DNA from 3 places in the Vibrio sp. 2130-1 genome. Region 3 is predicted to be linked to each of the others. Evidence: predicted binding sites of a transcription regulator. Region 3 holds the regulator's gene; each other region holds the start of a gene.
What was found. Region 3 encodes MetJ, which represses methionine synthesis genes. Its sites were predicted from a motif close to TTAGACNTNTANANGTCTAA; they were not measured.

Region 1: the regulator MetJ is predicted to act here: its motif matches at 1,558-1,577, upstream of metH (methionine synthase).
Region 2: the regulator MetJ is predicted to act here: its motif matches at 2,100-2,119, upstream of metE (5-methyltetrahydropteroyltriglutamate--homocysteine S-methyltransferase).

What each region holds. Positions count from the first base shown of each region.
Region 1 covers NZ_JAWOUT010000017.1:566-3,853, reverse strand. Annotated here, with positions in the region: gene metH (methionine synthase) at 1-1,509, opposite strand, end outside; gene R7Q09_RS20210 (cation:proton antiporter) at 1,701-3,032, shown strand.
Region 2 covers NZ_JAWOUT010000001.1:327,406-330,693, reverse strand. Annotated here, with positions in the region: gene metE (5-methyltetrahydropteroyltriglutamate--homocysteine S-methyltransferase) at 1-1,916, opposite strand, end outside; gene metR (HTH-type transcriptional regulator MetR) at 2,198-3,109, shown strand; gene R7Q09_RS01545 (DUF4250 domain-containing protein) at 3,131-3,288, opposite strand, start outside.
Region 3 covers NZ_JAWOUT010000021.1:47,433-50,720, reverse strand. Annotated here, with positions in the region: gene bfr (bacterioferritin) at 1-203, shown strand, start outside; gene R7Q09_RS21905 (malic enzyme-like NAD(P)-binding protein) at 410-1,687, shown strand; gene metJ (met regulon transcriptional regulator MetJ) at 1,801-2,121, opposite strand; gene R7Q09_RS21895 (O-succinylhomoserine (thiol)-lyase) at 2,347-3,288, shown strand, end outside.

The DNA.
Region 1 (3,288 bases), on a different contig from region 3:
GGTACAAATTTCTACTTTGCGCTCACGTGTATCTGCTTGCCCAATCTCATCAAACGCCATCACAATCACAGCCGCACCGTAACGGCGGATCAACTTAGCTTGTTCAACGAATTTCTCTTTGCCTTCTTTGAGAGAGATCGAGTTAACAATGCCTTTGCCTTGGATGCACTTAAGACCGGCTTCAATAACCTCCCACTTGGAAGAGTCAACCATGATTGGTACTTTTGAGATTTCAGGTTCTGACGCACAAAGGTTTAAAAAGCGAACCATACAAGCTTGTGCATCCAACATGCCTTCATCCATGTTGATATCGATAATTTGAGCGCCATTTTCAACTTGTTGACGAGCCACATCGAGCGCTTCATCGTACAGCTCTTCTTTAATTAAGCGCTTAAAACGCGCAGAACCGGTTACATTCGTACGCTCACCGACATTGATAAATAAAGAGTCTTTATCAATAGCGAGTGGCTCCAGGCCAGACAAGCGACAAGCAACGGGAAGTTCAGGTAATTGACGAGGGGCGATATTTTCAACCGCGAGTGCCATTTGGCGAATGTGCTCAGGAGTTGTACCACAACACCCACCAATCAAGTTTAAAAAGCCACTTTGAGCCCACTCTTTAACATGCTTAGCCATATCTTCTGGCGACAAATCGTATTCGCCGAATGCATTCGGAAGCCCAGCATTTGGGTGAGCGGAAACAAAAGATTCTGATATACGAGAGAGCTCTTCAACATAAGGACGCAGCTCATCTGGACCAAGTGCACAGTTCAAACCAAACGAAATCGGTTTAACATGACGTAATGAGTTGTAAAACGCTTCTGTGGTTTGACCGGATAATGTCCGACCGGAAGCATCAGTAATAGTCCCCGAGATCATCACAGGTAACTCAATACCCATCTCTTCAAACACACTTTCAACAGCAAATGAACAAGCCTTAGCGTTAAGCGTATCGAAGATGGTCTCGATAAGAATAAGGTCAGAACCACCTTTAATTAGAGCACGAGTCGATTCAGAGTAAGCCTCAACTAACTCGTCGAAAGAAACATTTCGATATCCGGGGTCATTTACATCAGGAGAAATAGAACAAGTTCGGTTCGTCGGCCCTAAAACCCCTGCGACATAACGCGGCTTATCGGGTGTTTTTGCGGTCCATTCATCTGCAACTTCACGTGCAAGATTGGCTGCTGCAAAGTTAATTTCTTCACTCAGGCTTTCCATCTCGTAGTCAGCCATCGCAATGGTTGTTGCGTTAAACGTGTTGGTTTCGAGAATATCTGCACCCGCTTCTAAATATGCAGCGTGAATTTCCTTGATAAGTTGAGGCTGACTTAGAACCAACAGGTCGTTGTTACCTTTTAGATCACAATGCCAATCCGCAAAGCGCGTTCCTCGATAGTCTTGCTCTTCAAGTTTGTATCCCTGAATCATGGTCCCCATACCACCATCAATCAAAAGAATACGTTGCTTCAATTGAGCTTCAATCTGTTGTCTTACGTTACTTCCCACAGTACAGCCTCATTCCTTTAGTTATCTTTCCATCCTATCACACAAACTTCAGGAGTCTAGACGTCTAAACGTAGAATTAATGATTATTTTATCTCCTTTTTAACTTGCAAAATAATCACGAAAAAATGTTTGCTATTTAAGCAGCATCAGCCGAGAATTCCATTCATAAAATGTTACAAATAGAGAGCTCTATGTCGGTCTATCATACTTTATGTTTTCTATCCGCAGCTGCGATGCTAATTGCTTTTGTAAACAGCAAGATAGGAAAGATGCAAACCACCATTGCGATTACCGCAGGTTCAATGGTGCTTTCACTTCTAATCTTAATTGCGGGTCAAAACAACTGGTTCCATCTCACCGAAATTGCGACGGAGACGGTCACAAGGATTAACTTCGAAGATTTCTTGCTCAAAGGCATTCTTGGCTTCTTACTATTTGCTGGTGGACTAGGCATCAAACTCCCGAACCTTAAAGATCAAAAGTGGGAGATCACTGTTTTAGCCCTTGGAGCCACACTGTTTTCCACGTTCTTTATTGGATTTGCGCTGTATGGGTTTTGTCAGTTAATTGGCATCCAATTTGATTTGGTCTACTGCTTACTATTTGGTGCTCTAATATCGCCAACTGACCCAATCGCTGTATTGGCTATTGTTAAAAAACTCGATGCTCCCAAACGTATCTCCACTCAGATTGAAGGAGAATCGCTCTTCAATGATGGCTTCGGTTTGGTTATCTTCGTCACTCTATTTACGATTGCATTTGGCACTGAGGCACCAACTGTAGGTAGTGTCACCTTACTCTTCATCCAAGAAGCTATCGGTGGTATCACATATGGTTTCGTCCTCGGTTTGCTATTCCACTACTTGATCAGTGCCACCGATGATCACTCAATGGAATTGTTACTTACCATTGGTGTCCCAACAGCAGGTTACGCATTTGCTGAATACATCCATGTATCAGGCCCACTCGCGATGGTTGTATCCGGTATTATGATTGGCAACTGGACACGCTTTATTGGCTTTTCAAAAGAGAGTGAAGATCACCTTGACCATTTTTGGGAGCTTGTTGATGAGTTCTTGAATGGCGTGTTATTCCTACTGATCGGCATGTCGATGCTGCTATTTGAATTCCACAAAGAAGACTGGATTATGATGGCTATTTCAGTCCCTCTTGTACTAGCAGCTCGCTATTTAAGCGTATTTCTCTCGTACATTGGCTTTAAGCGTTACAGAAAATATAACCCGTGGTCAGTACGTATTTTGACGTGGGGCGGCTTACGCGGGGGCCTTGCATTGGCAATGGCACTTTCCATTCCATCTGGTATTTGGGTGATTCAAGATAAGTTAATCGATGTAAAAGAGATTATTCTTGTAATGACCTACTCCGTCGTTGTTTTCTCTATCCTCATTCAAGGCTCAACAATCACCCCAATGATTGAAAAAGCAAAAGCAGAAGAGAAGAAGATGGAAGAGAACAACCAAGCAATAACCACTCCGGAACATACGGAGCCAGTGGACTCTTAAAGACACGTAACTTAATAAATAAAAAGCAGCTACCTAGCTGCTTTTTTCATAACTAATTTTCAGACTCCCCTTCAAGGACGAATGCTCCTTATTCTTTGATATACCTTCAAATATACGAAGAATCGCTACGCTGCATTTTCATAGATACTAACTATTGCCGATAGATAGTATTCATAGACGTGCCTTTTAATTTACCCATTTATCACTTCTCTTCTCTTGGCAATATAGGCTCCTCGCAAATATCAAAGCTAAACTT
Region 2 (3,288 bases), on a different contig from region 3:
GGTTTTGCACTTGCCGCAGAGACCTTAAACGCATTTACGGCCCATTCTAAGTATGCTTTGTGATCGCGTTTTTTTAGTGGTAAACCTTCTCGAATGGCTGGCTCATCAATTTGAATGATATTGATGCCTGCATCTTGCAGGTCAGACACCTCATCACGCAGTGCCAAAGCAATTTGCTGCGCAATTTCTTGACGTGTGATGTCTTCACGTGGGAACGTCCAACATAAAATCGTTACTGGTCCAGTCAACATGCCTTTCATCTGTTTGCGGGTTAGCGACTGGGCGTACGTCGACCATTCAACCGTGATCGGTTTTTCACGTTCAATGTCAGCAACTACAATGGCAGGTTTCACACAGCGAGAGCCATAACTCTGTACCCAACCAAATTTGGTCGTTTGAAAACCCGCCAAGTTCTCAGCGAAGTATTCCACCATGTCGTTACGCTCTGCTTCACCGTGAACAAGCACATCTAGGTCGAGCGCCTCTTGACGTTTCACTGCGTCAGCAATATGTCCTTTAAGTGCTTGGATATATTCAGACTCAGATAATTGACCTGTACGATAAGCGCTGCGCTGCACCCGGATTTCACCCGTTTGAGGAAAAGAGCCGATTGTCGTTGTTGGCAACAAAGGCAAGCCCAATACTTCAGCTTGATGCGCAGCACGCTCTGCATAAGGTGCGCTGCGCTCGGCAAGTGACGCGGTAATGTTGTTTAAACGCGCTTGTACTTGAGGTTTATTCACATGTGTTGCTGTCTTGCGCGCTTTGATTGGCTGGCTATAGGTATCACAAGCGCGAATCGCATTTTGATCACCATCGAGCGCTCGGCCAAGCAAGGCGACTTCTGCCACTTTTTGTTTTGCAAAGGCAAACCAACTTTTTACTTCTTCGCTCAGTTCTGTTTCCAGTGCTAAATCAACAGGGCTATGTAGCAGAGAACATGAACTGGCAACCCAAAGTTTGTCGCCCAGTTTCTCTTTGACTGGCTGTAGACGCTCGAGTTGGGTACTTAAATCTGAACGCCACACATTACGACCATTCACAACACCAGCAGAAAGCACCCAATCCTCCGGTAACTTGGTAACTACATCGTCAAGCTGCTTAGGGACGGTAGATAAATCGATATGCAAACCATCCACCGGTAGCTCTACAATTTTGTCTAGCGTATCGCTTACGGAGTCAAAGTACGTCGTTAGCAGCACTTTTACATCGCTTCGAATCACTTGGTAGGCCAGCTTAAACGAATCAGCCCATTTGCTTTCTAGCTCCAGTGACAAAATTGGCTCATCAATCTGAACCCACTCAACACCTTGACTTGCTAGCTTTGCCAAAATAGCTTGGTAAGCAGTAAGTAAGCGTGGTAGCAGGGTTAAGCGGTCAAACCCTTCTTCGACCTCTTTGCCCAAGTAAAGGTAACTGACTGGGCCAAGCAAAACAGGCTTCACTTGGTGGCCAGCTTGAAGCGCTTCATTGACTTCTTCAAACAGTTGGGGCCAGCTCACTTCAAACGTATCGTCCTTACTGAATTCAGGGACGATGTAATGGTAGTTTGTGTTGAACCATTTGGTCATATCCGATGCCGCAGCGCCCGCACAGCTGCAACCCGCCTGAGATTGACCGCGACCCACTTTAAACAACGTATCCAGGTTAGGGAAACCACCAGCGTGACGCTTTGGCACATGACCCAATAGCAACGTGGTCGTCAGTACATGATCGTACCAAGCGAAGTCGCCAGCTGTGGCAAAACTCAGACCAGCATCCGTTTGTGTTTGCCAGTTTTTGGCGCGTAGATCTGCCCCAACCTTTTTAAGCTCAGCTTGATCAATTTCTCCTCGCCAGTATTTCTCCTGAGCGAATTTTAATTCTCTTTTTTCACCAATGCGTGGATAACCTAGTATGTGAGTCGTTGTCGCCATGTCCCTATTCCTTTCTCAATTTTGTTCAATTTGTTTGGATCAGAGCATCTTTCGGTAAAGAATGAGATGTCTGGATGGCTAAACTATCGCTCTCATCTGATATTAGAACAACGTCCATTTATTCAACTTGTTTATTAAAAAAATTCATCATGAAGCGACATGATTCGCAGATAAAAACAACAAATAGACGTCTAGACGTTTACATATCCATTTTTTGTCGTTAAGTTATTTACACGATTGCTATTCTGTTCATAGCGAGCAACAAAGGATGAAAGGAATTCATGATAGAGCTAAAACATTTGCGGACACTCACTTCGCTTCGAGACACTGGCTCTCTAACGGCGACAGCGACCGCTTTACATCTCACTCAGTCGGCACTGTCTCATCAGATCAAAGATTTGGAGGCGCGAATTGGAGGGCAACTGTTCCTGAGAAAGACTCGTCCGGTGAAGTTCACTTCAGAGGGAGAAATCCTATTGCGTCTTGCAGAAGATATCCTTCCGAAACTCGCAAGAGCAGAAAATGATTTAGCGAGCTTGAAAGAAGACGTCAATGGCCGATTACATATGGCCATTGAATGTCACTCTTGCTTCCAATGGCTAATGCCTGCACTTAGGGAGTACCAACTTGCTTGGCCTAGCGTAACATTGGACTTTTCCTCTGGTTTTGGCTTTGAACCACTCCCAGCTTTATTGGCAGGCGAACTCGATCTTGTTATTACTTCCGATATCCAACCTCGATCTGAAGTCCACTACGAGCCTCTATTCGACTTTGAAATGCGTTTAATTACCGCAACCAACCACCCATTGGCGGAAAAAGAAATTATTGATCCGCAAGATCTCGCAGATCAAACCATGCTCTCTTATCCTGTTCAAAAACAGAGGCTAGACGTCGTAAAACACTTTCTTCAGCCAGCAGGAATAGAACCTGCGAAATGGAAGCAAGCCGACAATACTCTCATGTTAGTTCAGATGGTCTCTGCTGGATTAGGGGTGGCGGCACTACCCAATTGGGCGATTTCTGAATTTTCTCGCCAAGGTCTTATTACCAGTAAACCTTTCGGCCAAGGCTTATGGCGTCGCTTGTTTGCAGCAACGCGTCACTCAGAGAGAGAGAAGCGTTACTTACAAGCTTTTTTCGCAACCGCGAGGCTACAATGTAAAAGCCACCTTGACGGAATCAAGGTGGCTTAAAATATTTGGGTTATGAAAGGCTTAGCGTTGATATGCTTTAAATTGGTTAGTCAATGGATCGTACTGATAACCGAGCATATCAAGCTTGCCGACTACAGACTCTACATCCATCTCATACACTGATACTAACTCGTCAAAACTGTCGCACTCTAAACGTAGCTTTTCGTTGACGATACCTA
Region 3 (3,288 bases):
AGCTTGAAATGGCGGCTATTCCAGATTTAAAAGATGCGATTGCCTACGCTGAAGACATTCGAGATTATGTGTCTCGAGATCTCTTCCAAGATATTCTTGAAGATGAAGAAGAACATGTTGATTGGCTAGAGACGCAACTTGGCTTGATTGAAATGTCTGGTATTGAGAATTATCTCCAAGCGCAATACGTGGACGAAGAGTAACGATACTTTCTGAGTTTGCATACTCCAATAATAGTAAGAAGAAAGAGCACCTGACTCGAAAATCAGGTGCTTAACCCCGTTATCTGGTCTAATCTCTTTTATTATCGGCTTTTTAAGGATATTGCTCGCAATCTTGCCTATGAAGTTTGATTTCTATCCGATAGAATTTATGCCCCCTTACCTAAAAATAAAAAAGAGAAACGTCCATGTCTGAAGACAACCACCAAGCAGCCACTCCAGAAGAAGAACATCGCCAAAAAGCATTGGATTACCATGCTTATCCAACTCCAGGAAAGATTGCTGTCGAACTTACAAAGCCTGCGGAAACGGCGGGTGATCTTGCCCTTGCTTACAGCCCTGGTGTTGCAGAGCCAGTGCGTGAAATCGCACAAAACCCGGATAACGTGTACAAGTACACTGCAAAAGGGAACATGGTTGCTGTTATTTCTAACGGTACCGCTATTCTAGGTCTAGGTAACCTAGGTCCACTTGCATCTAAGCCAGTGATGGAAGGTAAAGCGTTACTGTTTAAGCGTTTCGCAGGTCTTGACTCTATTGATATTGAAGTTAAGCACCGCACGATCGATGAATTTGTGGATACTGTTGCGAGCATTGCAGACACTTTTGGCGGTATCAACCTTGAAGATATTAAAGCACCAGACTGTTTTGAGATTGAAAAGCGTCTGATTGAGCGTTGTGATGTACCAGTATTCCACGATGATCAACATGGTACTGCTATTGTAACGGCAGCGGGTATGCTGAATGCAATCGAACTTCAAGGTAAGAAACTTGAAGATTCAACAATTGTTTGTCTTGGCGCTGGCGCTGCCGCTGTAGCGTGTATGGAGCTTCTGATCAAATGCGGTGCAATGCGCGAAAAAATCTACATGCTAGATCGCAAAGGTGTGATTCACACTCGTCGTGATGACCTTAATGAATATAAGCAGTTATTTGCGAACAATACAGATAAGCGCACACTAGAAGACGTAATTGAAGGTGCAGATCTGTTCCTAGGTGTATCTGGTCCAAACCTGTTGCCAGCGGAAGCGTTGAAGTTGATGGCTGATAAGCCAATCGTATTCGCATGTTCTAACCCGGATCCTGAAATCAAGCCGGAACTTGCTCACGCAGTTCGTGATGACTTGATCATGGGTACTGGCCGTAGTGATTATCCTAACCAAGTTAACAACGTATTGTGTTTCCCATTCATTTTCCGTGGTGCTCTTGATGTGCGTGCAAGTGAAATCAATGATGAAATGAAACTTGCAGCCGTTGAGGCGATTCGCGAGCTAGCAAAAGAGCCTGTACCTGAAGCCGTATTGAAGGCTGCCGGTGTTGATAAGCTAGAGTTTGGTGCGGACTATATTATTCCAAAACCAATGGATTCACGTTTGCTACCACGTGTTGCAAAAGCGGTTGCTCAGGCGGCGGTTAATTCAGGTGTAGCTCGTATCGAGATGCCTGAAAACTACATGGCAGAGTAATATATCTTTCAGATGTGATACACAAAAAATGGGACGCTATTGCGTCCCATTTTTTATGTCATCCATTTGGCTCGAGGCAAGAGTTATTACCTGAAACCTTTTATCAGGCTTTTTTATTCTTCGTCGAATGACTCAAATTCGATGCCCATTTCCGTCATCAGCGCTTTTACTTCTGTTGGAATATCATCAGGACGGTCTTTACGAAGGTCTTCATCTGTCGGAAGTGGCTGACCTGTGTACGCGTGCAAAAATGCCTCGCATAGCAATTCGCTATTGGTTGCATGGCGTAAGTTATTGATCTGACGGCGAGTACGCTCATCAGTTAGCACCTTTAAAACTTTTAGCGGGATAGAGACGGTAATTTTTTTTACTTGTTCGCTTTTTTTGCCGTGCTCTGCATATGGGCTAATGTATTCGCCATTCCAGTCAGCCATTGCACACCTTCATTTATGTAATCGGTTAAAAATAATTTAGGTGCTGATTTTAGCTGCATTTACCGCCATAAGCAAAGACATATAGACGTCTAGAAGTGTTGACGTCTCATTTTTTGACGAGTAAAGTGAACATAACAGCAAAGGAAGCGTGTTGATCACTTTATGTTACTCATTAGATATAGCGCATTCCTATTTAGAAGTCATTACCCGTGAAAGGATACACCCATGAGCACTCGCAAACCTGCGACCATTGCAGTACGCACTGGTATTGAATCAGACAGCCAATATCATGCTGTCGTTCCACCTATTTATCTTTCCACTAACTATGGTTTTCCTGCTTTTGGTGAAGTGCCCAAGTATGATTACACACGATCTGGTAATCCAAACCGCGGACTGTTGGAAAGTGCGCTATCTGAACTTGAGTCTGGAAAAGGAGCGGTTGTTACTAACTGCGGTACGTCGGCATTAAATTTATGGGTTTCCGCTTTTCTCGGCCCAGATGATCTCATTATTGCTCCTCACGATTGTTATGGTGGTACCTATCGTCTTTTTAATACCCGAGCTAACAAAGGCGATTTTAAGGTTCAGTTTGTCGATCAATCAGACGAACAGGCTTTAGATGCTGCATTGGCACAAAAACCAAAACTCATTTTGCTAGAAACTCCGTCAAACCCTCTGGTTCGCGTAGTGGATATTGCAGCTACTTGTGAAAAAGCGAAACAAATCGGCGCGTTAGTTGCGGTGGACAATACCTTTTTGACACCCGTGTACCAAAAACCTTTAGAGCTAGGTGCGGATTTTGTTATCCACTCCACAACAAAGTACATCAACGGTCATTCGGACGTAATTGGTGGAGTAATCATCACCAACACAGAAGCGCATGCAGAAGAGCTTGCATGGTGGGGTAATTGTATTGGTGCAACGGGCACACCTTTCGATAGTTACATGACACTGCGAGGTATTCGTACGCTTGCTGCTCGTATGAGAGTACATGAAGAGAGCTCACAGCAGGTACTAGCTTACCTACAGAAACAAGCGTTAGTTAAAACTATCTATCATCCAAGCCTGCCGGAACATCCAGGTCACGACATTGCTAAAAAGCAGCAAACGGGCTTTGGCTCTATGTTGAGTTTTGAGTTTGCTGGTTCGTTTGAGCAGTTAAAGGTG